One region of the Shewanella sp. SM73 genome, then DNA from elsewhere that is predicted to be linked to it. Evidence: predicted binding sites of a transcription regulator. Region 1 holds the regulator's gene; each other region holds the start of a gene.
What was found. Region 1 encodes ArgR, which controls arginine synthesis, uptake and breakdown. Its sites were predicted from a motif close to ANTGAATANNTATTCANT; they were not measured.
Positions count from the first base shown of each region.

Region 1 (9,952 bases):
CATAGCCAACTAAAGTACGACATTTTTGCTTACGTTAAACTTGGGTCTATGCGGTATTGGTTGGTGATATTTTCGACCATCCTTGCTACTTTTATCCTCCGGTTTTGGAGGAATTATGATAAAAACAATAAATTCAATTTGCACCCTCGTTATTGTAGCAACGGCAATATCGTCTTCAGGAGTGATGGCCATGGATAGGATCACAGGTAAAGCCTTCGCAACGCGATCAGAAGTGTATGCAACCCAAGGGATGGCGGCGACCAGTCAGCCTTTAGCCACGCAAGTCGCTATTGATATACTCAAACAGGGCGGCAGTGCGGTCGATGCAGCGATTGCCGCTAACGCCATGTTAGGGTTAGTCGAGCCAACGGGCTCGGGTGTCGGTGGGGACTTATTTGCTATCGTCTGGAGCGCAAAAGATAAACGCCTCTATGGTCTTAATGCATCGGGGCGCAGTCCCAAATCCTTAAGTTTAGAAAAGCTTAAATCCCTCGGATTAGACTATTTACCGCCGCTTGGACCTTTGCCTGTTTCTGTACCAGGCACTGTTGACGGTTGGTACGAGCTGCATAATAAGTTTGGTAAATTAGCTATGGCCGATAACCTTGCGCCTGCAATTCATTACGCCCGTGATGGTTTCCCTGTGTCAGAGTTGATTGCCTATTACCTTGATGCTAGTGGTAAAAAACTGGCTAAATTTCCCGGTTTTAAAGAAACCTATATGCCTAATGGTAAGATGCCTGCCGTAGGGGAAATCTTTAAAAATCCCGCGCTTGCTAACACCTATGAGAAAATTGCCAAGGGCGGCCGCGATGCTTTCTATAAAGGTGATATTGCCAAAAGTATTGATAAGTACATGAAATCCCAAGGTGGTTATTTAAGTTATGATGACTTAGCGAGCCATACTAGCGACTGGATAGATCCCGTTTCGGTGAACTACCGTGGTTACGATGTGTGGGAACTGCCACCTAATGGTCAAGGCATTGCGGCGCTACAAATCTTAAAAACGATGGAGCCCTTTAATGTGGCTGCCATGGGCTTTAATAGTCCTGAATATGTCCATTTATTTGTCGAAGCAAAGAAACTCGCCTTTGCTGACAGAGCTAAGTTTTATGCCGACATGGCCTTTAATAAAGTGCCCGTTACCGAGCTTATCTCACAGAAATATAACTATGATCGCGCTAAGTTGATTGACCCTACAAAAGCCGCCAAGAGTGTCGATGCGGGTAATCCAGCGTTGCAACATGGCGATACTGTGTACCTGACTACCGCCGACAAAGATGGCAACATGGTGTCACTCATTCAGAGTAATTACCGTGGTATGGGGTCAGGGATGACACCGCCGGATCTCGGCTTTGTGCTGCAAGACCGTGGGCAAATGTTTGATTTAACGGAAGGGCGTTTTAATACCTACGCACCGGGTAAGCGTCCATTCCATACCATTATTCCGGCTTTTGTGACCAAAGACGGTAAACCTTGGCTGAGCTTTGGGGTGATGGGCGGCGCGACTCAACCACAAATGCACGCGCAGATTGTAATGAATCTGATTGATTTTAAAATGAACTTGCAAGAAGCGGGCGATGCCCCCAGAATTTTGCATATGGGGTCAACCGAGCCCACAGGCGAAGTGATGAAGGATGGCGGCTACGTCAGTCTGGAATCAGGTTTTCCGGTAGAAACCCGTCGTGAGTTGATTAAGAAAGGCCATGTGCTGCGTGATGGACTTGGGGAGTTTGGTGGCTATCAAGCCATTGGATTTAATGCCGAAACCGGCGTATATCGTGCGGCCTCTGAGAGTCGCAAGGATGGTCACGCCGCAGGCTATTAACACTAAGATAAATGCTAAGGTAAGCTCAATACTGAGTGAACCTGACGTCATTGATTCGATTTAACTGATTGGCGAGACTTTAATGGTCTCGTCAATTTTTATGTTTAAGGGTCTGGGGTGGGATAATGCTCCGCTATTGGCATTATCATAAACAGATCAGAGCAAACTGTGCGTTAGTTAATGTCATTTTTAGGTAAAGTTGCGGATAATATTGCCGAAAATGAATTTAGAAAAAGGGTGATAACCAAATGGATATTCAAAATATGCCGCGTGAACAGTTGGGTGTGTGTGCAGAGGGGAACTTACACAGTGTCTATTTGATGTTTAATGCCAATGACAATGTCGAGTCGCAATTACGTCCCTGTCTTGCCAACGTTGCGCAGTATATTTATGAGCTGACAGATCAATATTCCGACAGTGCATTCAATGGTTTTGTTGGTATTGGTGCTAATTATTGGGATAGCCTCTATCCTACTGCTCGCCCTGAACTGCTTAAACCTTTCCCTGCGATGCAAGTGGGCAGTCGTGAAGCACCTGCAATTGAATATGATTTATTCGTGCATATTCGCAGTGATCGTTACGATATTCTGCATTTAGTGGCTAATGAAATCAGCCAAATGTTTGAAGATTTAGTGGAGTTAGTTGAAGAAGAGCGTGGCTTTAGATTTATGGATAGCCGTGATTTGACTGGTTTTGTCGATGGTACCGAAAACCCTAAGGGGCGTCACCGCCAGGAAGTGGCACTTGTGGGTGATGAGGATCCTGAGTTTAAGGGTGGCAGCTATATTCATGTGCAAAAGTATGCCCATAACTTGAGTAAGTGGCATAGATTACCAGTTAAAAAACAAGAGGATATTATCGGCCGTACTAAGCAAGATAATATCGAGTATGAATCTGAAGATAAGCCACTGACCAGCCATATCAAACGCGTTAATCTTAAAGATGCCGATGGTAAGTCAATGGAGATCCTGCGTCAGAGTATGCCCTATGGTTCGCTGAAGGAGCAGGGATTAATGTTTATCTCTAACTGCCGCACGCCAGAACATTTTGAAAAGATGCTGCATAGCATGATGTTTGGTGATGGCGAAGGCAATCATGATCACTTGATGCATTTTACTAAGGCGATGACAGGTTCATCTTTCTTTGCCCCCGCACTGGATTTTATGCTGCAGTTCGACGAATAAGCTTTCTATAATCAAGCCGAATTAGTATCAATCGAGACGCACTTAAGCTAACGCCTAAGTGCGTTTTTTTATGCTAATGCGCGGGAACCCATTTTTTGATATCGAGCTGCCATTGCAGGGCGGTGAAATCGATAAAAGCGCGCACTAGATTTTGCTGATAACTGCGGGACAAATATACCGCCCACAGGGTTTGGCCTGGTGTCGTAAATTCGGGTAGGACTTCTTTGAGTTGACCACTGGCAAGGTATTGGTTAGCCAAGTCACAGGGTAACCGCACTATGCCATGTCCACGTAGCGCCGCACTGACCAACACTCCCATATCGTTAGCCCTAAGATTCCCTGTAACTTTGACGTGCTCGGCTTGAAGTTCTTTTAGAAAAGGCCAGTTTTGTTGCGCTGAGTGTATGAGGCAGTTGTGGGCCAGCAGATCAATGGGTTCGAGGAGTGGCGTTGCGCTATCAAGATAGCTCGGCGCCGCGCAAAGTACTGCATCTATGGTCATCAAACGCCGAGCTATGAGATTCTCATCGGGTTGCTCGGTATAACGTAGCGCCACGTCGACTCTCTCATCTACCAATTGCGCAAAACTGTCCGACATCACCAGTTGAATGTTGACCTTAGGATGAATTTTAATAAAGCGATCGACGACATCAAACAGACTGTGCTGCCCAAGGCCAATAGGTGTAGCGATACGAATACTGCCTACCAGTTCACTGTTATGGCTGTGGGTACGGCTCTCCATGGCCGCAACTTCACTTAAGATCCGCTGGCAAAATTGTAGCGCTTCCTCACCCTGCAAAGTCAAGCTGGCGCTGCGCGTGGTGCGGTGTAATAAGCGTAAACTCAACCACTGCTCCACTTCTTGAATATGACGGGAAACCTGCAGGCGGCTGAGGTCTAAATGTTCGGCAGCTTTGGTAAAGCTGCCGCAGTTTGCGACTTCGACGAAACTGCGTATAGCGGCAATTTTATCCACATTAGTATCCTATATTGAAACAATCATGCTCAATTATTGATGTTTATTAGGTGAAAAACTGCAAGTAAACTGGATCCAATGTAAATCATCTGAGTGAGACAATGAAATGAAAATCGCAATTTTAGGTGCAACGGGTTGGATCGGTGGTGCAATTTTAAAAGAAGCACAGAGTCGTGGACATCAAGTGACAGCGTTAGTGCGTGATCCAAGTAAGTTATCCGTGGCTGACGTGGCAGTACGTGCCGTGGATTTAGAGCAGCCATTGGTTGCCGATACCTTTGCTGGCGTAGATGTCGTGATTGCCGCCGTTGGTGGCCGTGCCCAACAAAATCATGGTCTAGTGGCGAGTACGGTTCAGCATTTACTGGATGTGCTGCCTAACGCTAACGTGTCACGTTTATTGTGGGTCGGTGGTGCTGGGAGTTTAGAAGTGGCGCCGGGTGTGACGCTGGTCTCTAGTCCAGATTTCCCTGCAGCATATAAAGATGAGGCGTTAGCTCAGGGTGAAGCCTTGAAGGTATTCCGTGCGGCGCAAACGGCAATCAATTGGACCTTTGTGAGCCCAGCGGCTGAGATTTATCCCGGTGAGAGTGAAGGCCCGTACCGTCTTGGTGGCGACAGCTTCTTTACCGATGCTAATGGTCAAAGCCGTATCTCTGTAACTGATTACGCAAAAGCCATGGTAGATGAAGCCGAAAAGGGCGCTCACCCAAACCAGCGCATCAGTGTGGCTTACTGATATCGTTATAGTTGAGTTAGATATTGTGCTGGAATGTGTAACGTAATCGGGACAATGGCCAAATACCCAGCGCTATATTGCACTTCAAAATGTACAGATAAAATAGAACAGGTCAGCTCACTGACCTGTTTTTTTATTCTGCGTAATTGAATAAAGATTTGATGGTTTCTAAGGTATCGGCGATATCTTGGATGCTCGATGGGCAAATAAAGATAGTGTCATCACCGGCAATCGTACCCAAAATGCCTTCTGGTTTACCAATAGAATCCAATAAACGGGCAATCAGCTGCGCGGCACCTGGGCTAGTTCGCACGACGATCATAGCTTGATTGTGATCGACGTCGAGTACCAAATTCTTCAGTGGGCTACCCGCGGTGGGTACGCCTAATTCGGCTGGTAAGCAATACACCATCTCTTGCTTAGCGTTGCGAGTCCGCACTGCGCCGAACTTGCTGAGCATGCGTGACACTTTTGATTGGTTAATATTACCAAAGCCTTCAGCTTGCAAGGCGGTGACGATTTCACTCTGAGAGCCAAAGCGCTCTTCTTTTAAAATCGACTTAAAAATTCTAACAAGGTCATCCTGATTCTTGGTCGTTTGCATAATATTATTATTCGTTATTCAAAAAAACAGGCCCATTTTGAATATTTTTAGAAAAATTGTCAACAAATAACCAGATTGGTTGAATAAAAATTCACTAAGTCCCAGTGGTTAAGTGTTTGCTGGGGGCGTAAAAATCCCAATTTGAGTAATTGTTCTACATTGCTTCTACGTTATTCCGGAATTCTTTTGTCCCACGACTAAGGGATAATTGAAATTGTTGTGACATTCCAGTAATGTGACGCCAACGCAAATTAGATCCATGTCACACATATCCGAGAAATAACGGAGATAACTATGAAAGTTGCTGTACTTGGTGCTGCTGGTGGTATCGGCCAGGCTCTTGCCCTACTGTTAAAAACTCAATTGCCTGCGGGTTCACAATTGTCTCTATATGATATCGCACCGGTAACTCCGGGTGTTGCGGTTGACTTGAGCCACATTCCAACTGCTGTTGAAATCAAAGGTTTTGCTGGTGAAGATCCAACGCCTGCCCTAGTGGGTGCTGACGTTGTTCTAATTTCTGCTGGTGTTGCACGTAAGCCTGGTATGGATCGTTCAGATCTGTTCAATATCAATGCGGGTATCGTTCGCAACCTGATCGAAAAAGTAGCGGCAACTTGCCCTACTGCTTTGGTTGGCATTATCACTAACCCAGTCAACACGACTGTGGCTATCGCTGCAGAAGTGATGAAAAAAGCGGGTGTTTATGATAAGAACCGTCTGTTCGGTATCACGACTCTAGACGTGATCCGTTCTGAAACTTTCATCGCCGAATTAAAAGGCCTGAACGTTGCTGACGTTAAAGTGAATGTGATCGGCGGCCACAGCGGCGTGACCATTCTGCCATTACTGTCTCAAGTTGAAGGCGCGACTTTCACTGACGAAGAAGTGGCAAGTTTGACTACTCGCATCCAAAACGCGGGTACCGAAGTGGTTGAAGCTAAAGCCGGTGGCGGTAGCGCGACTCTGTCTATGGGTCAAGCGGCTTGCCGTTTCGGTCTGTCTCTGGTTCGTGGTCTGCAAGGCGAAGCTAACATCGTTGAATGCGCCTATGTTGATGGCGGCAGCGAGCACGCTGAGTTCTTCGCACAACCTGTGCTGTTAGGCAAAAACGGTATTGAAAAAGTACTGCCTTACGGTGAAGTGAGTGCATTCGAAGCTAACGCTCGTGATTCTATGTTAGATACGTTGAAAGGCGATATCAAGCTAGGCGTTGATTTCGTTAAATAATATTTCGGATAATCTTTTTAGATTATGACGAATTAAAAACGGAGCCATGAGCTCCGTTTTTTTATGCCTGGGTTTTACATTTTACCAAGCGAATTCAGTCGATCAGCGGCGCTTAGTGGGAATTTGGCAGTTATCATCGCAGCGGGCTTTGCCCGTCAGTAAATAGGAGATGCGATATCTGTTTTTTGCGAATCTGAGATAGCACCAATCGGCCACAGTTTTAATCACGGGCAGGCGTAATAGTTGGATCCAAGCGCGCGTCCCTGTCAGTGCCCACGCTTTGCAAGTGACATCTAACCCGAGTAACACTTCGCCCGTTGCGGTTTCGCCATGGAGAATCGTATTGGCGTAGTCTTTATTGATATGGCTGAAGCGCTCACTAAAGTCTGGCGGATTTAAATCTTCAAGTGCAATTAAGTTCTTCGGATCGCGCGCTTTCAGTTGGCGCATTTCGGCGCTACATAATGGACAATTCCCATCGTAAAAAATCCGCAGTTCCATCGGTATTACCTCTGATGACTTGATCACAATACTTGGTCTAAGCTCTTGGCTTGAGTACTTAAGCTTGGTTTTCTTCTACCCTATACGCAGAAGAAAGGGTTTTAGATCTAAGCGATTGTAGAACGGATCAGCATCTCATTTGGCTTTTTGTTAGGTTAAATTCAAATGAGTGCAGTAACATCTTGGTTATTCATCAGTTTAACTTAATTGCTGATTTTTAAGCGAACAAGGTAAAACCTGACCAATAACGACTCAAAAGGATAGGTATGACATCTCCCATCATAATCACAGGCGTGGGTAAACGCATAGGTTACGCCTTAGCTAAACATTTTCTCGCCCAAGGTCAGCGTGTGATTGGTACTTATCGCAGCCATTACGCTAGCATCGATGAGCTTAACGCTTTAGGTGCGACTCTGTATCCCTGTGATTTTTATGACGATGCCCAAGTGCAATCCTTAATTGCTGAGTTAGCTAAATTGCCGCAAATTCGCGCCATTATTCACAATGCCTCAGATTGGCTGCCTGATCCTGTGCTTACAAAGAATGAGTCTTTAAAGAGTGCCACTTTTACAATGAGTGAAGTGCTGCAGCGGATGATGCAAGTGCATGTGAGCGTACCCTATCAGTTGAACTTGGCCTTAGAGGCACAGCTACGTGCGGCTGCTGGCGATGAAATCGGCGGCAGTGATGTGATTCATATTACTGACTATGTGGCAGAGAAGGGCAGTCAGAAGCATATCGCCTATGCCGCCAGTAAAGCCGCGCTGCATAATATGACGCTATCCTTTGCCGCCAAATTTGCGCCTGAGGTCAAAGTGAATTCGATTGCGCCAGCGATGATCCTATTTAATGCAGGAGATGATGTTGCCTATCAGCAAAAAACATTAGCCAAAGCGCTGTTGCCGAAAGAAGCGGGGAATGAGGAAATTATCGACTTAGTGGAATATCTGCTGAATAGCCGCTACGTCACTGGTCGTTGCCATAATGTCGATGGTGGCCGGCATTTAAGGTAGAGAAGGCTCTAGAACGCCACTGCATGGCTCTAGATTCTAGAAGGAGCTAACGACTGCATGATCTATTTTGTTTCATACCAAATATGACATTTTTACCCTCCATAGTGGTCAGATGTAGGAGGTAGAACTCTTTAATAAAAAGAGTGCAGGAGCAGTTATAGAGCGACGCTCTGCTTTTTCTAGCAGCGAAGCGCCCTAGCTTCTAGTTTCTCGATCTTTCTTTTTCAAAACGTCAGTACCCGACTTGGGGTGATGATAAATGGCAAAGGCACATCCCAATACTCGCAGGGTAAACTCGTCACTTGCTGACAGTCGTGAGCGTAACCCATAGGCAAAGGTTTACCTTTAAGCTGCCAGTTTGCCAGCGTCCTATCGTAATAGCCGCCGCCCATGCCCATACGATTTCCCATTAAATCAAAAGCCACTAATGGTGTGATAACCACATCTAACTCTGTCACTGGGATAATGGCGCGCACATCTAATTTAGGTTCTAAGATGCCGAATTGATTGGGTTGCATGGGGGTGTTTGCGGTGTAATGCAGGAATAATAATTGTCCGGCATTGAAGGGATGTAACCTAGGCAGATAGGTGTTTATGCCCATTTGCCACAGCGCAGCGATCAGCGGTGGCGTGGCGAGTTCGCCATCATGGGTGAGATATAATGCCACATGTTGCGCTTTGTTGGTCTGCAATGCATCGAGCATTCGCTGGCAGGCGTTTAAGCTTGCTTGGGTTTGCTCTATTTCGGAGAGGGATTTACGGGCGGTACGAATGGCTTTGCGTAACAGATTGCGGCTTTCTTTTGTATGGAGTGCGATATTTGCCGCATAGCTTGCGACATCTACGGCATCAGCGACTTCTACGGCAAGGTGCGCCGTGTCGCTTTGGGGATTCAAATGAGAAAGTTTGGAGGATGTAGACATAGAATTAAGATGCTCCCCAGAATGCCGCTACCGGTGTAGCCCTTGAACCGTAGGTTCAAGGCGGGTAAATGATTACCTCCTAAGGCTTCTCGGTACAAGCCGAGCATGCACAATGTCAGTAAAGCATTCACCCTGAGATAAAAATTATCGGCACAGGGACATTACCAGTTGGCATGCATCCCAGGGAGCAAAACGGTATTGAATCGCTAAAGCATTGGTTTATGTTGATAATCCAGTTTAGCCATTCACTGTGCGTCAGTTTGTTTAACTCAATGAGTGTTAAATCACTAAGGTGCACAGTTTAAATCTATTTAGTTGAACGCTCAACTAAGGCACTTTCGAGGGTCGACTGCAGCAAGCTGATCCTGTCGTCCATCTGTTGCATGTAGTGTTTATTTTTTTGCTTTTCTTGGAACAACTCGTGTCCAATATTCAGCGCCGCCATAATCGCAATTTCTTCACGGCTTAGGCTATTGGTTCGGGTTTTTAACGCACTGAGTTGTTGTTCAACTCCTAACGCTACCGTACGTAAGGCATCCTCTTGACCTTTCGGGCAAGCGATAGAGTAGGTGCGCCCAAGTAGGGTAATTTCAACAGCACTGTTACTCATGTCGCGGGTGATCCTTTCGTTAGCCTCTTAGGGCGGACTATATAGGGCTGATCTTAAAAGTGCAAGGTAAGCCGCAAATGGATTGGTCTTTGACGGTTTTGTTTGCTGTTTGTGTGAGCAGTTGGATAGTTTTTTATCAGGGCGTGGCCGATTTCGCCATTATTGGGATTCAGTATTGGTTCAAGTCTTTATCTCTGCTAGCATTGCTGCTGGAAAAATCTTATTGGGATCTGATATGGCAACCCCTCCTTCGTTACGTATCGACAGCTTAAAACTCGCCTTAGATGCGGCTGAAATCGGCCAGCATCCGGTAGAAGTTCACGGTGCTTTAGTCGGTTTAATCT
Region 1 covers NZ_JAKKRY010000002.1:219,348-229,299, reverse strand. Annotated here, with positions in the region: gene ggt (gamma-glutamyltransferase) at 116-1,828, shown strand; gene L5M51_RS04200 (Dyp-type peroxidase) at 2,077-3,012, shown strand; gene L5M51_RS04195 (LysR family transcriptional regulator) at 3,086-3,988, opposite strand; gene L5M51_RS04190 (NAD(P)-dependent oxidoreductase) at 4,095-4,727, shown strand; gene argR (transcriptional regulator ArgR) at 4,861-5,331, opposite strand; gene mdh (malate dehydrogenase) at 5,626-6,561, shown strand; gene L5M51_RS04175 (thiol-disulfide oxidoreductase DCC family protein) at 6,664-7,062, opposite strand; gene folM (dihydromonapterin reductase) at 7,329-8,075, shown strand; gene L5M51_RS04165 (5-formyltetrahydrofolate cyclo-ligase) at 8,300-8,998, opposite strand; RNA gene ssrS (6S RNA) at 9,008-9,188, opposite strand; gene L5M51_RS04155 (cell division protein ZapA) at 9,306-9,608, opposite strand; gene L5M51_RS04150 (UPF0149 family protein) at 9,844-9,952, shown strand, end outside.

Region 2 (9,952 bases), on a different contig from region 1:
AGTCAGTTGGTTGCTTGCATTCAGCCTTGGCAGGGTTCAAGTAAGGTCAATATTGGTATAGCGGCGATGCAACAGTTTGATACGTTAGAGTCTTTAATTAAGAGAGCCAGTATCAATCAATTGGGCAAGGTTAAAATCAATGAGAATACTTCAAACCATTATTCTCCCGCTAAGTAAGCCGTAATTTCATCGAGAAAAGCATCACCGAAACGACTCAGTTTACGCTCGCCAACCCCGTTGACGGCGAGCATTTCCCCCGCGCTCGTTGGCATCATGGCTGCCATTTCTGCGAGGGTAGCGTCGTTAAAGACTAAATACGGCGGCACATCCTGCTGCTCGGCAATGGTTCTACGCAATAACTTCAACCGTGCGAACAACTTACGGTCATAATTCAACGGTGCTTTAGACTGAGTCGCCTTACGTTTTGTGGTTGTTAACTGAATACGCGGTTCGGCGAGCATTAACGCCACTTCCCCTTTGAGCACAGGCCGTGCCGATGGGTTTAAGGTAATAGATGAGCCGCGGGTCACATCTTGACTCGCCAGTCCCAAATGAATGAGTTGGCGGATCACACTCAACCAATATTCATGGCTCTTGTCTTTACCAATCCCCCAAGTCGTGAGTTTGTCATGCCCTCGATCGACTATCGGTGCGCCTTTCGAGCCGCGCAACACTTCAATTAAGTGATTGATACCAAAACGCTGGCCTAAACGGAAAATACATGACAACACCTTCTGCGCATCTTCAGTGCCGTTATAACGCTTAGGTGGATCGAGGCAAATGTCGCAGTTGCCACAGGGCTCTAGTGCGCTCTCATCAAAGTAATGCAGCAACACTTGGCGGCGACAGGTCTGCGCCTCGGCAAAGGCTGCCATAGTATTAAGTTTATGGAATTCGACCTGCTGCTGCGGCCCAGGTTCAGACTGTTCAATCAAATGTCTGACCCGACCAATATCGGCGGGATCGAACAACATAAAAGCTTCTGCATCGAGCCCATCACGGCCTGCTCGGCCCGTTTCCTGATAATAGGCTTCGATACTTTTAGGGATATCGTAATGCACCACAAAGCGCACATTCGATTTATTGATCCCCATACCGAAAGCCACAGTGGCGACAACAATATCGATTTGATCCTTAAGGAAACTGTCCTGCACGGCACCACGATCTTCCTGCGTCATTCCCGCATGATAGGCCTTAGCATTAAAACCTTGCAGACATAAACGATCGGCAACCTCGTCGACACGGCGGCGACTGCTACAGTAAATAATCCCGTTAGTGCCATTTTGCTGGGTTAAAAAATGCCGTAACTGATTCGCAGCATTGAGCTTTTCCGCCACTGTGTAGCGAATATTGGGCCGATCGAAACTCGAAAGTAAACGGAACGGGTCAATCCCAAGTCGCTCGCAAATACTCTGCCGAGTCGCCTGATCCGCCGTTGCCGTCAGCGCCATCATGGGCACATAGGGGAAGAGTTGTTTTAGCTGGCCAAGCGCCGCATATTCAGGGCGAAAATCATGGCCCCACTGACTGATACAGTGCGCCTCATCGATGGCAAACATCGCCAACTGCAACGACTGCATACGCTCAATAAAATCAGCGGTTAATAAGCGCTCAGGTGACACATAAAGTAGTTTTAACTCACCATGGCGCAGCTGCCTTAATACTTCGGCGCTCTGCTCTCGCGGCAATGAAGAATTGAGATAAGCCGCTGCAACACCGGTTTGCAACAAGCTATCGACTTGATCTTTCATCAAAGAAATCAATGGAGATACGACAATAGTGATGCCATTCATCAGCAACGCGGGGAGTTGATAGCAAAGACTCTTACCGCCGCCCGTTGGCATGATCACTAAGCAATCTTGCCCGCCACAGACACGTTCTATCACCTCCCGCTGACCGTCCCTAAAGTCACGGTAACCAAACACCTGTGCGAGGCGTTGCGAGAGCGGATCATCATGCGTGTCGAGTACGAGCTTTTCCATGGATCTTCTATGTCAAAAGTGAGGGTGCCTATTCTATACCCAAACTAGTTCAAAATGCAGGATTCAACGGTAATTTAAAGCGTTTTAGACGAGGCAATTCACCACGATTGCAGCTATTTTAACCCTAGTGGGCTAAGCCAAAAATAACGAACGCGGGGTAAAATACTTTAAAAACTGCCGAAACTGTGTCGTCATTTTAGCGACGGAGTTGCATTAGCCGTAAACTTCACTGTAGATTAATTGCTCTAAGCCGCACTTTGTTTATCTCAGTGTTGATAACAAATCCAATTACGCCTAATACCGTCACTCAGTGACAAGGACCCCAAAATGACCAGCCCAATCCAAGCCGAAGCTTTGAGAAGAGTCGCAGCAGTATTTGATCAACATGTCCCTTTCCATAATCTACTCGGACTCGATATCAAGCGTTATGACATTGATGGCGTCGAAGTCGTGATCAACATGAAGCCTGAGCTGATTGGCAATATCCACCAGCAAATCCTCCACGGCGGTGTGACAGCAACGGTACTCGATGTGGTTGGCGGACTCACGGCCTTTGCAGGACTGGTCGCCAGTCGTGATGATTGGACGGTCGAAGAGCTGCAGCAACGCCTGCAAACCCTAGGGACAATTGATATGCGCGTCGATTATCTGCGGCCGGGACGCGGCCTCACCTTTACGGGCACGGGCAGCGTCATTCGTGCGGGTAATCGAGTTTCAGTATGCCGCATGGAACTACATAATGAGCAAGGCACCCATATCGCTTTTGGAACAGGGACTTATATGGTGGGTTAGGCGGTTAAATTTAGATGTGTATTACTGCCTTAGGGCTCAAAATTGACTAAGGTAAACGTCTTGATCAACAGGATGTTTACTCACTTTAATCGCCCATTCAATCTATTGCGGAGATATTCTGTAACGAAAAGAACACGGCGATACCCTTGAGTCAGCGGTCAGACACACCTACAATCGCCACCTTGTTGTTCTTCGAAGATGTCTCATGCCAAATCTTGAATACCGCAAAGGGATCCTACTTGCCGTCAGTGCTTACTGTATGTGGGGTTTTGCGCCTTTATATTTCAAATTACTCAACCATGTTTCCGCCACCGAAATTTTGCTCCATCGAGTGATTTGGTCATTCGTGTTTATGCTGATCATTATGCAGTTTATCGGCGGTTTTTCTCGCTTACGCTTACTGTTTAAACAGCCTAAACAGTTGATGGTTCTCACCATTACTTCCATATTGATCGCGGGAAACTGGCTACTATTTATCTGGGCGGTAAATAACGATCACATGCTCGATGCCAGCCTAGGTTACTTCATCAATCCTTTACTCAACGTCTTACTCGGTATGTTATTTCTAGGCGAAAGGTTGCGTAAACTGCAATGGTTTGCGGTTTCACTCGCCAGCGCTGGCGTATTGATCCAGTTAATCTCTTTTGGCTCGATTCCCATCGTCTCACTGGCACTCGCGGGCACCTTTGGTTTCTATGCACTGCTGCGAAAAAAGGTCAATGTGGATGCTAAGGCCGGATTATTGGTCGAAACCGCAGTGTTATTACCGGTAGCGCTGATTTATCTCGTCGCAACCTTAGACACTGCCACGGCGAGCATGCTGACTAACGATTGGCAATTGAATCTGATGTTAATGGCGGCGGGGATAGTGACTACCATTCCTTTGCTGTGTTTTGCAGGGGCAGCGGTACGTATTCCATTGTCTATGCTCGGCTTTTTCCAATATATTGGCCCGAGTATTATGTTTATCCTCGCGGTGAGTCTATTCAATGAGCCCTTCGATGCCGAAAAAGGCGTGACCTTCGGATTTATCTGGAGCGCGCTGCTCGTCTTTACCTTAGATATGGCCTATAAACGCAAAACGGCGTGAGCATTATCACGCCGATAAACACAGTGGCAGAAATGATGACATATGATGATTACTTCTGTAACTGTGCTAAAAACTCACTCCCTTGCGGTACTGTCAGTAATAAACTGTAGCCTTTAGTCGTTGGCACTAACACTAACTGCGATTTATCTGTTATCGCCAAAAATGCCCTGCCTTTCCCTTGTAGATTAAACCAACCCAATTGAAATCCTGGCATGCCTATACCATTCGTTTTAAATCTCGGCGTTAAATCTGCCTCTTGTTGCAAATCGACTATACGTGCCTCGGCGGGCAATAAATCCGCGCGGGATAACTGCACTTTATAGAAGGGAACATCCACTGTGAGCTCTGTATCGGTTAACACTAATTCGGCGCTATTCGATTGATAGAAGACCCAAGAAAATCCGCCCATCATCACCAGCAATATACCTAAACTCGCTGACTTCGCTATCTTAGGCATATTTTTTAGCCATAACATCAGTAAGATACCCGCTAAACCGAGCAATAAGACGATAAAACTGAAGATAGAGGTTTGGGTTAAAGGGGCGAGTTCAAAAAATTGAGGACTCATTGGCAGTATCTCCCGTGCAGTGAAGCCTTAATCTGCCAACAAAGACATATTATGTCAATAAAAATGCCAGCGCTAATATGAGTACTAGGCTGGCATTGATTGGATTGATTTAGAACGGCTTAAAGATCGAGCGCGAGAATTTTTGAGCGGCGTTGATAGTTATACAACTGCTTCTTCTTCTGTGGCAGTGCTTCAACATCTTCAATCACAAAACCATGCTCTAAGAACCAGTGAATGCTCCGAGTTGTCAATGCAAACAAGCGTGAATAACCACGGTTTCTGGCCTGATTGATAATGTTCTTCAGCAGTAAGCTCCCTCTGTCGGCATCGCGATAATCGGGATGCACCACTAAACAAGCAAACTCACCCGCATTGTCCTCTTCAAAAGGATAGAGCGCAGCGCAACCAATCACTAAACCGTCGCGCTCAATCAACATGAACTGTTCGATTTCAATCTCAAGCTGCTCACGACTACGACGCACCAGAATGCCTTGCTCCTCCAATGGACGGATAAGGTTCAACACACCGCCAATATCAGCGATCGACGCACAGCGTAAACGCTCAGCACTCTCAGTGACGATTTGTGTACCAATCCCTTCACGGGAAAACAGCTCTTGTAGTAAAGCACCATCTTCAAGGTAGCTAACTAAATGACAACGTGGCACACCATTGCGGCAAGCATCGATACTGGCTTTGAGAAACGCCATAGTGCCAACACAAGCTGACCCTTGCTCGGCCAGCTTGTTCATGATGTTTTGCGCATCATTTGGCATCAACTCGGCAATTACATCGCCATTACGATCGAGAATACCGTTCTGTGAGCTAAAGCCGATCATCTTGTCTGCTTTAAGCTTAATTGCCACTTGAGTCGCGATTTCCTCAGCGGTGAGATTAAAACTTTCACCAGTAACCGAAGCCGCAATCGGCCCCATCAATACGATGCAGTGATTATCTAACTGACGTTTTAAGCCTTGCACGTCAATACGACGCACTTTGCCACTCAGGCAAAAATCCACACCATTATCCACACCCAGTGGTTGAGCAATCACAAAGTTGCCGCTCACTAAGTTAATTTGCGCACCTTGCATCGGCGTATTACTTAAACTCATGGATAAACGCGCTGTGATATCAAATTGCAGTGCACCTGCAACTTGCTTAATCACTTTGAGCGAATCTTCATCCGTGATACGCACACCGTCGTGGTAGGCAGGCGCAATACCGTTGGCGGCTAATGCTGCATCAATCTGCGGCCTAGCGCCATATACCAACACCACTTTGATCCCTAAACTGTGCAGCAGGGCGACATCATTTAAGATGGCGCGGAATTGATTTTGAGCCAAAGCTTCACCGCCAAGCATGACCACAAAAGTTTTACCTCTGTGAGCATTAACATAGGGGGCAGAGTGACGAAATCCATCAACCAGTTCAGTGGTACGCACGCGTTATTTACACCTCATTTTTGAGCTGGCAGCGTCACTATGACATGCCAGGAATGAATCGATAACTTTCGCGTATGGTATTGCATTTTAATTCACATATAAAGAATTTATTCTCACTAAAGTGCAGCTTTAATGATTTAAAGTGCTTAGAACTGCACTATTTTATATTTTCAGCAAGTGTTCACACTTTTTTAACTTCACAGGGGATGATTCAGCGGCTTAAGTTTGCGAGGCAATTATCTCAACTTGATGACTAGCCACTAAAAAAATGCAAAAAAAAGCCCCTTAAATAAGGGGCTTTTCTCGAAACACTAACCAAGGATTACTTGATTTTGGCTTCTTTGTAGATAACGTGCTGACGAATAACTGGATCAAATTTTTTGATTTCCATTTTTTCAGGCATGTTACGCTTGTTTTTTTCAGTTGTGTAGAAGTGACCAGTCTTAGCTGTAGAAACTAATTTGATCTTCTCACGATTACCTTTAGCTTTAGCCATGATCTATTATACCTTCTCGCCACGGGCACGAAGTTCAGCAACAACAACTTCGATACCTTTTTTGTCGATCAGACGGATACCTTTAGTAGATACACGTAACTGTACGAAACGCTTTTCTTCTTCTAACCAAAAACGGTGGTTTTGTAGGTTAGGTAAAAAACGACGACGGGTCGCGTTTTTTGCATGCGAACGGTTGTTACCAACCATCGGCTTCTTGCCAGTAACTTGGCATACTCTTGACATGTCAATCTTCTCCAAAAACAATTTTAACGCTCGAGCATTAATGTGCCTCGTATGGCCGTCGCCCGAGGCACAAAGAGGGCGCATTTTATACACGATCACAGAGTGAAGATCAAGTGTTAGATTAATTAATCCAGCCTCGTTCTGCAAAAGAAACTATCTCTCGATCACCTACAACCATATGGTCCAACAAGGATACGTCTATGGTTGCTAACGCATTTTTTAATCGCTCAGTTATTCGTCGGTCAGCCTGACTGGGCTCGGCAATACCAGACGGATGATTATGACAAACTATAACTGCTGCGGCCTTTTTCTCCAGCACTAAGCTCACCACTTCACGTGGATACACTGAGGCTGAGTCTATTGTGCCGCGGAATAATTCGACAAATTGAATCACTCTATGCTGGCTATCCAGCAGTAAAACTGCGAACACTTCATAGGAGCGATCGGCCAATTGTCGCATTAAATAGTCCCGAGTTAAATCGGGATTTGTCAAAACCTGACCTCTTTGCAGATTTTCCTGCGCTACACGCCGCGCTAATTCGGCCGCAGCTTGAAGCTGGGCGTATTTTACAGGTCCTACGCCCGGAAGTCGACACACCTGATTTCTTGGGGCACAGAGCAGGTTTCTGAGGCCGCCAAACTCGCAAATAAGCGACCTAGCAAGGTCAACCGCGTTTAATCCGGCTAAACCGTTACGCAGCAATACTGCCAGTAATTCAGCATCCGAGAGATGCGCAGCTCCTTTTTGTAACAGTTTATCTCTGGGACCTTCGCCCTCAGGCCAATCTTTAATCCCCATGTGACCTCCCTGTCATCTCACATATTTTCACTTTACTGAGTATGGACGAGATTTTTTGAACTGGGATAGTCACTAAAATTCACCACTTTGTGATATTGTTGCCGGCATTATTTCTATCTCGGATGATGTCTGTGAGTCTGACAAATAAAAACGTCCTGCTGGGCATTGGCGGCGGTATTGCGGCCTATAAAAGTGCTGATTTAGTACGCCGCTTGAAGGAGCGAGGCTTTGATGTGCGCGTGGTGATGAGCCAAAGTGCGATGGAATTTATCACGCCTCTGACGCTGCAAGCGTTGTCTGGACATCCAGTGGCATCTAGCTTGCTCGACCCCGCAGCAGAAGCAGCCATGGGCCATATAGAACTTGCTCGTTGGGCAGATCTCGTCATCATCGCCCCTGCAACCGCAAACCTATTGGCGCGGATTAATGCAGGCATGGCCGATGAGCTAATCACCACCACGTGTCTTGCCACTGAGGCGCCAATTGCCCTGTGTCCAGCAATGAATCAGCAGATGTACCGTAATCTGGCTACACAAGCGAATTTAACTAGCCTCGCATCACGTGGTTTTACACTTTGGGGCCCCGCCAGTGGCAGTCAGGCCTGTGGTGAAGTCGGCCCTGGTCGTATGTTAGAGCCATTAGACATAGCGGAACTGGCTACACAATTTTTTGCCACGCCTGACGCCGTTGAATTTAAGCCACTCGCAGGACAGTCGGTGCTGATCACCGCCGGACCAACCCGTGAAGCAATTGATCCCGTCAGATACATTTCAAATCACAGTTCTGGAAAAATGGGCTTTGCACTGGCCAAAGCCGCGGCAGATATGGGTGCAGCAGTCACCTTAGTCTCAGGCCCCGTAAATTTAAATACTCCTGAAGGCGTGGTACGCATTGATGTTGAATCGGCGCAAAATATGCTCGATGCTGTTATGGATAACGTTGATAAAAAAGATATTTTTATTGGCTGCGCCGCCGTTGCAGACTACCGCATTAGCGATATTGCTACCTGTAAGATCAAAAAATCGACCGAAGAAATGCAACTTGCGCTGGTGAGGAATCCTGATATCTTAGCCACGGTTGCGAGCTTACCTAACCGTCCTTTTGTGGTGGGATTTGCCGCCGAAACCCATGATGTAGAAGCCTATGCGCGCGATAAGCTCAAACGTAAAAACTTGAACATGATCGCCGCAAACGACGTTTCCATTGCTGGCCTAGGCTTTAATGCCGATGCTAATGCCCTGCGTGTTTTCTGGCCGCACGGCAGTCAAGATTTGCCTGCTACTGACAAACTCACGTTGGCACGGCAATTACTTTCGTTGATAGTGAAAGAAAAAACAAATACATGAAAACACCGATTGAATTAAAAATTCTCGACTCCCGTATCGGCTCAGAATTTCCCTTGCCCGCTTACGCCACCGCAGGCAGTGCAGGCATGGATCTTCGCGCCATGATAGACACGGCTTTAACCATAACACCGGGTGAAACAGTGCTCATTCCTACGGGGATTGCCATTCATGTGGCCGACCCAGGACTTGCAGCGGTGATTTTACCGCGCTCAGGCCTGGGCCATAAACACGGTATCGTACTGGGGAATCTAGTCGGACTCATAGATTCAGATTACCAAGGCCCCTTAATGGTATCTTGTTGGAATCGTGGTGACAGTCCATTCACCTTAGAAATGGGCGATCGTCTCGCGCAACTGGTGTTTGTTCCTGTGGTACAAGCACAATTCAAACTCGTTGATGAGTTCGACAGCTCAGACCGTGGTGAAGGCGGATTTGGCCATTCAGGCACTAAATAATCCCCTAAGTCGTTATTGAGCCAAGGATACTGCAATGGCTGTAAGCCCAAAAATTAATCGTCGTGAACACATTCTGCAATGTCTAGCGCAGATGCTAGAAACCAACCCAGGACAAAGGATCACCACAGCGAAACTGGCCTCAGAAGTCGGTGTATCGGAAGCCGCACTGTATCGCCACTTCCCGAGTAAAGCGCGGATGTTCGAAGGCCTAATCGAATTTATCGAAGAGTCGTTATTGTCGCGCATCAATTTAATCATGGATGACGAAAAAGACACCATGAAGCGCTGCCAGTTGGTACTGCAACTGCTGCTGATCTTTGCCGAGCGTAACCCAGGAATTTCCCGCGTTCTCAACGGTGATGCTCTACTAGGTGAAAATGAACGCCTGCGAAGCCGTATTGGTAACTTATTTGCCAAAATTGAAACCCAGTTAAAGCAAATTTTACGGGAAAAAACCCTGCGAGAAGGTAAAGGCTTCAACTTAGACGAAGCCATATTAGCCAATTTACTGTTAGCCTTTGCCGAAGGCCGAATCGCTCAATTTGTACGAAGTGAATTCAAACTCAAACCGACGACACACTTCGATGAACAGTGGCGTTTTATCCAGCACCAACTTTTACAAAGCTAATGATTTTTCAACATAAAGGACGGTAACTATCGTCCTTTATTTTCGATATTCCTTCCTTGTTTCGCTCCATCTTTTGTTTTATCCTCGAAAAACATTTTAAGAACAAAAAACACA
Region 2 covers NZ_JAKKRY010000019.1:49,092-59,043, reverse strand. Annotated here, with positions in the region: gene L5M51_RS20275 (diguanylate cyclase domain-containing protein) at 1-177, shown strand, start outside; gene recQ (DNA helicase RecQ) at 159-1,982, opposite strand; gene L5M51_RS20265 (thioesterase family protein) at 2,310-2,774, shown strand; gene rarD (EamA family transporter RarD) at 2,980-3,864, shown strand; gene L5M51_RS20255 (PH domain-containing protein) at 3,914-4,432, opposite strand; gene argA (amino-acid N-acetyltransferase) at 4,552-5,871, opposite strand; gene rpmG (50S ribosomal protein L33) at 6,194-6,367, opposite strand; gene rpmB (50S ribosomal protein L28) at 6,374-6,610, opposite strand; gene radC (RadC family protein) at 6,732-7,409, opposite strand; gene coaBC (bifunctional phosphopantothenoylcysteine decarboxylase/phosphopantothenate--cysteine ligase CoaBC) at 7,532-8,755, shown strand; gene dut (dUTP diphosphatase) at 8,752-9,210, shown strand; gene slmA (nucleoid occlusion factor SlmA) at 9,245-9,838, shown strand.
Region 2: a site for ArgR is predicted at 5,951-5,968, ahead of argA (amino-acid N-acetyltransferase). Genes of this name have one in related genera too.

Region 3 (9,952 bases), on a different contig from region 1:
GCCCTGCTCAGTCACACGAATGCGGCCATCTACCGAACCTGGTGGTTGCGATAGGATTGCTTTGTGTGCAGGACCACCCCCGCGACCAATGCTGCCACCACGGCCATGGAATAGCGTAAGCTTGACGCCTGCTTGTTTACAGACCGCCACTAACTGCTCTTGGGCGTAATACTGAGCCCAAGCCGCCGCCATGACACCGGCATCTTTAGCCGAGTCAGAGTAACCAATCATGACTTCTTGCATGCCTTTGGTGTAACCACGATACCAGTCGATATCGAGCAAATCGGTAATACAGGCCGCGGCGTTGTTTAAGTCGCTTAAGGTTTCAAATAGCGGTACCACGCGCATTGGGTGCGAACAGCCCGTTTCTTTGAGCAAGAGTAAAACCGTTAAGACATCCGATGGCTTACCCGCCATCGAAATCACATAGGATCCAAGTGCTTTAGCCGGATGTTTAGCAATCAAACGACAGGTATTAAGCACTTCGGCCACATCGGCTGAGGGTTGCCAGTTACCTGGGATCAGTGGACGACGGTTGCTGAGTTCGCGTAATAGGAAAGCTTGTTTCTCGGTTTCATCCCAATGGTTGAAATCACCCATGCCGAGATAGCGAGTTAATTCGGCGAGCACATCGCTGTGACGGCTGGCGTCTTGGCGAATGTCGAGTCTGAGCATGTGAATGCCAAAACAGGCGAGGCGACGGAGAATATCAAGCAATAAACCGTTGGCGATTAAGCGCATACCGCAGTCGGTCAAACTCTTATAAAGCATTTCTAACGGCGCTTTGAGATCGCTTTCTTGCCAAATCAGGCTCGACTTATCGACTTCAGGATTGTGGCCTTCAATGCGCGCATTTAAATAATCTATGGTATCGCGCAGTCTTTGACGAATGGAGCGCAACACGTGGCGGTAAGGTTCGCAGCTGTTATTGGTATAAGCCTTTAACTCATCATTGGCTTCTTCCATCGATAGTTCACCGACCAGTAGGACTATGTCTTTTAAGAATAATCTGGCGGCAGCATGGCGGTTACGGTCGAGCACCTCTTGGGTGACTTTTGCGGTAACAAACGGGTTGCCATCGCGATCGCCGCCCATCCAGCTTGAAAAGCGCACTGGCGCGATATCAATCGGTAATTGCTGCCCTGTGCGTTGCTGCACTCGGTCGTTAAGTTGTCTTAAGAAGTCAGGCACCGCATGCCAGAGTGACTCTTCAATGGTGGATAATCCCCAGCGGGCTTCATCCACTGGAGTGGGGCGCTCGCGGCGGATCTCATTGGTGTGCCATATTTGCGCGATTAATTGGCGCAGGCGCAGATTGATCTGTTGACGTTCTCTATCCGACAGTTGGTCGTTTTCTTGCTCTGTTAAGCAGTCGACAATGGCGGCGTATTTTTGGATCAGGGTGCGACGGGAAATTTCAGTGGGGTGCGCTGTTAGCACCAGATCGATATCCAGTGTTTTTAGACAGTCGAGCATTTTAGCTTGGTCGACACGACCATTGAGCATGCGGCCTAGGAGTTGTTCCACTGGGTCTGGTACGCAGACAAGTTCGTCGCAATTACGACTGATAGTATGAAATTGCTCGGATAAGTTAGCTAAGTTAAGAAATTGGTTAAAAGCTTTTGCAAAAGGGACTAATTCTTCGTCTGGCAAAGCTGTCAGTAACTCGAGCATTTGCTCTCTGGCGGCTTGATCGCCTCGGCGTGAGTCTTTGGCAAGCTTACGGATCTGTTCAACCTTCTCAAGAAAAGAGTCCCCAAGATGGGTACGCATAGTATCGCCAAGGATTTGGCCTAACATACTCACGTTCGATCTTAATGACGCATACATATCTGTCATATTGTCTGCCGCGTTTACTGACATAGTTACTCCGAATAGAAAAACATAAAAATCCGCTGTGCATTTAGCCCGTTAGCACAATACCTATCACTTGGGGCTATGGTCAACAGCAGAACTTATAACTTATACGACTGGCTTATCCGATATGCAACCAATCACGGTATTTGATGAAGAATATTCAATAGAAATGCGAAGTCACGCAATATTTTTTGATGATTAGTGCAAGTGAATATGAAGTGCATCATTTTATGCTTTGCAGACATGTATCTTAGCTGTTAATGAAAAGGACTGATTTTGACTCATGTTGACCCTGGATAACTGTGTTATTAACGAGTTAGCTGAATGGGAACTGTGTCTTCGATATCCTAATTTGAGCTTAAAAGATGAAAATAAATTAAAAATATATATTCACATATATTGCATAAGTAGATCTTTGTGGTAGTCTAGCCATCAGTTGAGATAAGTCACCCCCTGTGACCTGTAGAGTGAATATCATGATGCACAGTATTAGCCTGACAGTGAATAAAATAACGACCTATTACGATTTCCTGCGACGATAGTCTTGTCATCATAGATATGCGCGGTTGCGTGTAAGCTATTCATCTACTCTTTAAGTTTCTTTGATTCGGTTAATAAGACAAAAACATGAAAAATATCGCCATTATTGGTGCCAGTGGTTACACAGGCGCGCAACTGACCGCTTTAATCGATGCAGAAGCAGATCTGACGATTCAGGGTTTGTATGTTTCTGAAAACAGTTTAGATAAAGGTAAACCTTTAGCGGATTTGTATCCTAGCTATAGCCATATCGTATTAACGCTGTCGCCATTGTCCGATGAAGCTAAGGCAAAAATCGTTGCCGAAGCGGATGCCGTGGTGCTCGCGACTGAGCACTCGGTGAGCCTGCATTTAGCGGCTTGGTTTTATAGCCAAGGGTTAGCGGTATTCGATTTAAGCGGTGCTTATCGTTTTAGCGATGTGGCGCAATATCCGAAGTGGTATGGCTTTGAGCATGAATATCCTGAAGTTTTAGCCAAAGCCGTGTATGGCCTTGCCGAATGGAATGCTAAAGAAATCGCTGCGACTAAGATGATTGCCGTGCCAGGTTGTTACCCGACCGCATCATTGACAGCGTTAAAACCGCTAGCGAGTTTACTGACATCGGCTTATCCGGTTATCAATGCCGTGAGCGGCGTAACAGGGGCGGGCCGTAAAGCGCAGTTACACACCAGTTTTTGTGAAGTGAGCCTGACACCTTACGGCGTATTAGGCCACAGACATCAACCCGAGATCGCCACTCAGCTTGGCCAAGAAGTGATATTTACACCGCACCTTGGTAACTTTAAGCGTGGCATTTTAGCGACCATTACCGTACAGCTAAAACCAGGTACTACGACTGCCGATGTGGCCGCGGCCTATAGCGTGTATGACAAGGCGCCATTGGTCACCGTGAAGCACAATCAGTTCCCGAAAGTAGACGATGTGGTGCTGACACCTAACTGTCACTTAGGTTGGAAGTTTGATGAGAATAGCGGTTACTTAGTGGTAGCCAGTGCCATCGATAACTTGATGAAAGGTGCTGCCAGCCAAGCGCTGCAATGCATAAAGATTCATTTTAACCTTTAATTCTTCATCCTTATTTAAGAGAGTCGTCAAGATGTCTACAAACAACTCAGTATTAGTGCTTAAAGTGGGCGGCGCGCTGCTGCAATGTGAAATGGGGATGGCGCGATTGATGGATACGGCTGCGGCTATGTTAGCCAATGGTCAGCAAGTGTTGATGGTGCATGGCGGCGGCTGTCTGGTGGATGAGCAGCTAGCAGCGAATGGTATGGAAACCGTCAAGTTAGAAGGTTTGCGTGTGACTCCGCCCGAGCAAATGCCGATTATTGCCGGCGCACTTGCGGGTACTTCGAACAAAATTCTTCAAGGCGCAGCGACTAAGGCTGGCATTGTGAGTGTGGGCATGAGCCTCGCCGATGGCAATACTGTTTCGGCTAAGATTAAAGATGAGCGTTTAGGCCTAGTGGGCGAAGTCACGCCAAACGATGGCACTTATCTTAAGTTTATCCTCGCCCAAGGTTGGATGCCGATTTGTAGCTCTATCGCCATGATGGACGATGGCCAAATGCTTAACGTCAATGCTGATCAAGCTGCGACGGCCTTAGCCAAATTAGTGGGCGGCAAGTTAGTGCTACTGTCGGATGTTTCTGGGGTGCTCGATGGTAAAGGCCAGCTCATCCACAGTTTAAATGGCAAGCAGATAGCAGACCTTGTTAAGCAAGGTGTGATCGAAAAAGGAATGAAGGTCAAAGTTGAAGCTGCGCTCGAAGTCGCACAGTGGATGGGGCAGGCGGTACAAGTTGCCTCGTGGCGTGATGCAAGCCAATTAATCGCATTAGCAAAAGGTGAAGCCGTAGGAACACAAATCCAACCATAAGTGGAGTAGGTTATGAAGCATTTACTATCGATAAAAGACTTAACCCAGAAGCAGTTACAGGATCTAATTGCCTTGGCAAAAACGATTAAAGCCAATCCGGCTGAGTATCGTCATGCGCTGGATGGCAAGAGTGTGGTGATGTTATTTGAAAAGCCCTCACTCAGAACACGCGTTAGCTTTGATATCGGTATTAATAAGCTCGGGGGCCACTGTTTATACCTAGACCAGCAAAATGGTGAACTGGGAAAACGGGAATCGGTTGCTGACTTTGCTTCTAACCTGTCATGTTGGGCCGACGCAATTGTGGCGAGAACCTATTCACACACCACTATCGAACAATTAGCCGAGTTCGGCTCAGTGCCCGTGATCAATGCGCTGTCGGATCTTTATCATCCTTGCCAAGCCTTAGCTGACTTTTTAACACTGGCAGAGCAGTTTGAGGATGTCAGTAAAGCTAAATTAGCTTATGTTGGTGATGGTAATAATGTCACTAACTCGCTGATGTACTGTGCGGCTATTCTCGGTGCCACCATGATAGTGATCTGCCCAGCGGGTCACTTTCCTGATGGCTACGTAGTGGCAGAAGTGCAAGAGCTCGCCAAACGATATGGCGGCAAGATAGTGCTGACTTCAGATATCGATGCGATTGAAGGTCACGACGCTATTTATACTGATACTTGGATTTCAATGGGCGATCCAACGCCTTTGTCTGATATCAAAGCGAAGTTTGCACCATACCAAGTAAACAAAGCTTTGATGGCGAAAGCGGGCGCTAACTTCTTTATGCATTGTTTGCCCGCCCACCGTGGTGTAGAAGTAACAGATGAAGTGATGGACGGTGCAGGATCCTTAATTCTGCAACAAGCCGAAAATCGGATGCATGCCCAAAATGCGGTACTGGTAACCTTATTTAGTTAAATTAACCCTGTTTAGCAGCCTGTTTTCTCCTTAAGAGAAACGAGTCATAGGAATTTAAGATGTCTATCGAGATAAAAAATACTGGCGTGAAAAAAGTGGTTTTAGCCTATTCAGGTGGTCTAGATACCTCGGCCATTATTCCTTGGTTAAAAGAAAACTACGATAACTGTGAAATCATCGCATTCTGCGCCGACGTTGGCCAAGGCGAAGAAGAGCTGGTTGGCTTGACTGAAAAAGCTTTAGCTTCAGGTGCTTCTGAATGTCATATCGTCGATCTAAAAGAAGAATTCGTTAAAGACTATATTTACCCAACGATTGCGAGCGGTGCGATTTACGAAGGCACTTATTTACTCGGTACGTCAATGGCGCGTCCTATTATTGCCAAAGCGCAGGTTGAAGTGGCTCGTAAAGTGGGCGCCGATGCTCTGTGTCACGGTTGTACCGGCAAAGGTAACGACCAAGTGCGTTTCGAAGGTTGCTTCGCCGCATTAGCACCTGATTTAAAAGTGATTGCACCATGGCGTGAATGGACTATGCAGAGCCGTGAAGATCTGCTGGCCTATTTAGCTGAACGTGACATCAAGACGTCAGCGTCAGCGACTAAAATCTATAGCCGTGATGCCAACGCTTTCCATATTTCCCATGAAGGTGGTGAGTTAGAAGATCCATGGAACGAGCCAAGCAAAGGCGTATGGACACTGACTGCCGATCCTGAAGATGCACCGAACAAGCCTGAATATGTGTCGCTAGAAGTAGAACATGGCCGTATTACTAAAGTGAATGGTGAAGCCCTAACGCCTTATGCTGCACTGATGACATTAAACGCGATTGCTGCGCCACACGGTGTGGGTCGTATCGACATCACTGAAAACCGTTTAGTCGGCATGAAGTCTCGTGGCTGTTATGAAACACCCGGCGGCACTGTGATGTTCGCAGCACTACGTGCGATTGAAGAGCTTGTACTCGACAAGACTAGCCGTAACTGGCGTGAGCAAGTCGCCGCACAAATGGCGCATTTAGTGTATGACGGCCGTTGGTTCACACCACTGTGTAAGTCACTGTTGGCAGCATCTGAGTCATTGGCTGAGTCAGTTAATGGTGAAGTTGTGGTAAAACTCTATAAAGGCCAAGCGAGCGCAGTGAAGAAACGTTCACCCAACAGCTTGTACTCTGAAGCGTTTGCCACCTTCGGTGAAGATCAAGTTTACGATCAAAAGCATGCAGAAGGCTTTATCCGCCTGTACTCATTAGCGAGCCGCATCCGCGCACTCAACGCTAATGACGTTAAGGGTAAGTAATAGGTCGTGTAAAAGGGCGCCTAGCGCCCTTTTTTGTTTTTAGGTTTTGATTTAGTTTTTGATTCAGATGAGTCGATTTTAAATAAGCAGTGAGTAAGGGGAGTTAGCATGGCTTTATGGGGTGGAAGATTTCAGGGCGAAACGAGCGCGCTATTCAAATTATTCAACGATTCGTTGCCTGTGGATTATCGCTTGTTCGAACAGGATGTGGTCGGCTCCATTGCTTGGGCGGATGCGATTGCCAGCGTGGGAATTATCACAGCCACAGAATGCAGTGACTTGAAAAAAGCGCTTAATGACTTACTGGTGGAAGTACAGGGCGATCCGGCGATTATTCTCGCCTCGGGCGCTGAAGATATTCACAGTTTCGTCGAGTCGGCCTTGATTGCCAAAGTGGGCGATCTCGGTAAGAAATTGCACACCGGTCGTAGCCGTAACGATCAAGTTGCCACCGATTTAAAGCTTTGGTGTCAATCCGAAGGCAAAGCATTACTCGCGCGCCTTCAAGGTTTACATGCTGAATTACTGGCGTTGGCTGAGCGTGAATTTGATGCGGTAATGCCGGGTTATACTCACTTGCAGCGCGCGCAACCTGTGACATTTGGCCACTGGTGTTTAGCGTATGTGGAAATGACTGAGCGGGATATCAGCCGTTTAAGCGATGCGTTAACCCGCGCTAATACCTGTCCTTTAGGTTCTGGAGCATTAGCAGGCACAGCTTATAAGATGGATCGACATGCTCTGGCCGCGGCGCTGAATTTTGCCTCGCCAACGCTGAATAGCTTAGATAGTGTATCAGACAGAGATCACGTGGTAGAGCTTTGTTCAACCGCATCGATCAGCATGATGCACTTAAGCCGTATGGCTGAAGATTTGATTTTCTTTAACTCAGGTGAAGCGAACTTTATTTCCCTGAGTGATGAAGTGACCTCGGGTTCATCCCTGATGCCACAGAAGAAAAATCCAGACGCATTAGAGCTTATCCGTGGCAAAACTGGCCGGGTGTATGGCAGCTTAGTGGGCATTCTCACTACGATGAAAGCGCTGCCTTTGGCGTACAACAAAGATATGCAGGAAGATAAAGAAGGCCTGTTTGATGTGGTCGATAGCTGGGCAATTTGCCTCGATATGGTGGCGTTAGTGTTGTCAGGTTTGAAGGTCAATCGTCCTAATGCACTGTTAGCCGCACAGCAAGGTTATGCAAATTCTACTGAGCTTGCGGATTATCTCGTGTCTAAAGGCATGCCTTTCCGTGAGGCGCACCATGTTGTGGGTGAAGTCGTGGTTGCTGCGATAGCGAAGCAAATTCCGCTTGAGGATTTCTCCTTGGCCGAATTAAAAACTTTTGCCGCTATCATTGAAGATGATGTCTATCCAAACCTGACTATTGAAGCTTGTTTAGCGAAACGTGACGTACTCGGTGGTACTGCATTGCCACAAATTCAGCAGGCGATTGCGGCCAAGAAAGTACGTTAGCGAGTTATTCAAATCCACAATTCAAGCCAATAAAAAACGCGACATTAGGTCGCGTTTTTTATTGGGCCACAATTAGTGGTAATGACTTTTTAGCATTTGTTTATTGGAATAAATCATCAGTTGGTGCATCGATGAATAAATTGTTTTCATCCTGAGTTTCGCTGATGTATTCCTTCGGCTCTGTACCTGAAATAAAGTACTCGAACGCACTGGTATAGTCGGTTTTACGGGTCAGTTTACCCGTCGCTAAATCGATGCGTACCGAAACTATGCCTTCTGGTGGAATCGAGGTTGTTTCAGGTGTGCCTTGTAAGACACTGTTCATAAATTCGTTCCAGCCCGGACCAGCTGTTTTCGCACCCGCTTCGGCGCCAGTTATCTGATCTTTTTCGCCGTTTGCATTCCATGCGGTTCTGCCAAGTTGGCGACCGTGATCGTCGAAACCGACCCAGAAAGTGCTAGTGATGACTGGGCTAAAACCACTGAACCAAGTGTCGCGCGATTCGTTTGTGGTACCCGTTTTACCTGCAATATCATGGCGCTTAATCAATTTTGCCGCGCGCCAAGCCGTACCTTGCCAACCCGTGCCTTTACTCCAATCGCCGCCGCCCCAGATCACGCTCTTCAGTGCTTCGGTAATGAGGAATGCCGTTTGCTCTGAAATAATTTGCGGAGCGTAGCGACCAGTTTGTTCGAAACACTGCGCAACGGGGGCACTAGGTTCTGCACCAGAGTCTCCACTTACGCTGAACGCCATAGGATCGCTCAGTGTAACTGGTTGGCTAAGACTTTGGCTAGGCTTACAGGCCAATGTAGGATTCGCTTTTTCGATAACATTGCCGTAAGCATCTTCTACGCGATCAATATAGAAAGGTTCGAGTAAGAAACCGCCGTTAGCAAATACGTTAAATGCAGTAACTACTTGCAATGGCGTGACTGAAGACGAACCTAATGCAATCGATTCGTTGCGAGGTAAGTCGTTAGGATCAAAACCAAATTCAACGAGTTGAGCAATGGTTTCGTCGAGTCCGACATGGCGCATTGCACGCACAGACATAACGTTAATAGATTGCGCTAAACCCACACGTAAACGAGTTGGGCCGCCATAGATATCGGGTGAATTTTTAGGGCGCCATGCAGTGCCTTGGCTGATATCGGGTTTATTAATTGGCGCATTGTCTATGAGGGTCGCTAAGGTAAAGCCTTTCTCTAATGCTGCGGCATAGATGAAAGGTTTAATATTCGAACCTAATTGACGTTTCGCTTGAGTCACTCGGTTGTATTGGCTTTGGCTAAAGCTATAACCACCAACTAAAGTGCGAATAGCACCATTTTTGGGGTCGAGTGATACTGTTGCGCTGGCGACTTCTGGTACTTGCGATAGTTGCAAATATTGGCCGTTATCACGGATCCAAATACGTTCGCCGACCTTGAGCATGTCAGAAGCTGATTTCGGTACACTGCCTTGACGCTTATCAGTAATAAACTTACGTGCCCACTTCAATCCATCCCAAGTAATGACTTTGGTCTCGCCCTTGGCGGTCATTATGCTGGCTTGCTGATCTGCAATGCTGATGACTGCGGCGGGTTGCAATTCTTGTACTGAAGCAATCTTGGCTAGTTCAGTTTTGATTTGAGCAGGCTCAGGTTTTTCGTCCGTCCACAATACGGCAGCAGGACCACGGTAGCCATGGCGTTCATCATAGGCATAGACGTTATTACGCAGTGCCTGTTGAGCTTTAAGTTGTAGATCCGATGAGATAGTCGTATAGACGTTGTAGCCATTGGTATAGGCCTCTTCTTCACCGTACTTCTGTACCATGTAATCCCGAGCCATTTCAGAAATATAAGGGGCATAGAGATCAATTTCAGCGCCATGATATCTGGCCACCAATGGCTCTTGTAGTGCCGCTTGGTATTCGGTTTGGCTGATGTAGCCGACTTCATTCATCCGCATGAGGACGACATTACGGCGAGCCAA
Region 3 covers NZ_JAKKRY010000016.1:69,035-78,986, reverse strand. Annotated here, with positions in the region: gene ppc (phosphoenolpyruvate carboxylase) at 1-1,863, opposite strand, end outside; gene argC (N-acetyl-gamma-glutamyl-phosphate reductase) at 2,485-3,465, shown strand; gene argB (acetylglutamate kinase) at 3,497-4,279, shown strand; gene L5M51_RS18745 (ornithine carbamoyltransferase) at 4,292-5,197, shown strand; gene L5M51_RS18740 (argininosuccinate synthase) at 5,257-6,495, shown strand; gene argH (argininosuccinate lyase) at 6,604-7,971, shown strand; gene L5M51_RS18730 (penicillin-binding protein 1A) at 8,072-9,952, opposite strand, start outside.
Region 3: a site for ArgR is predicted at 2,235-2,252, ahead of argC (N-acetyl-gamma-glutamyl-phosphate reductase). Genes of this name have one in related genera too.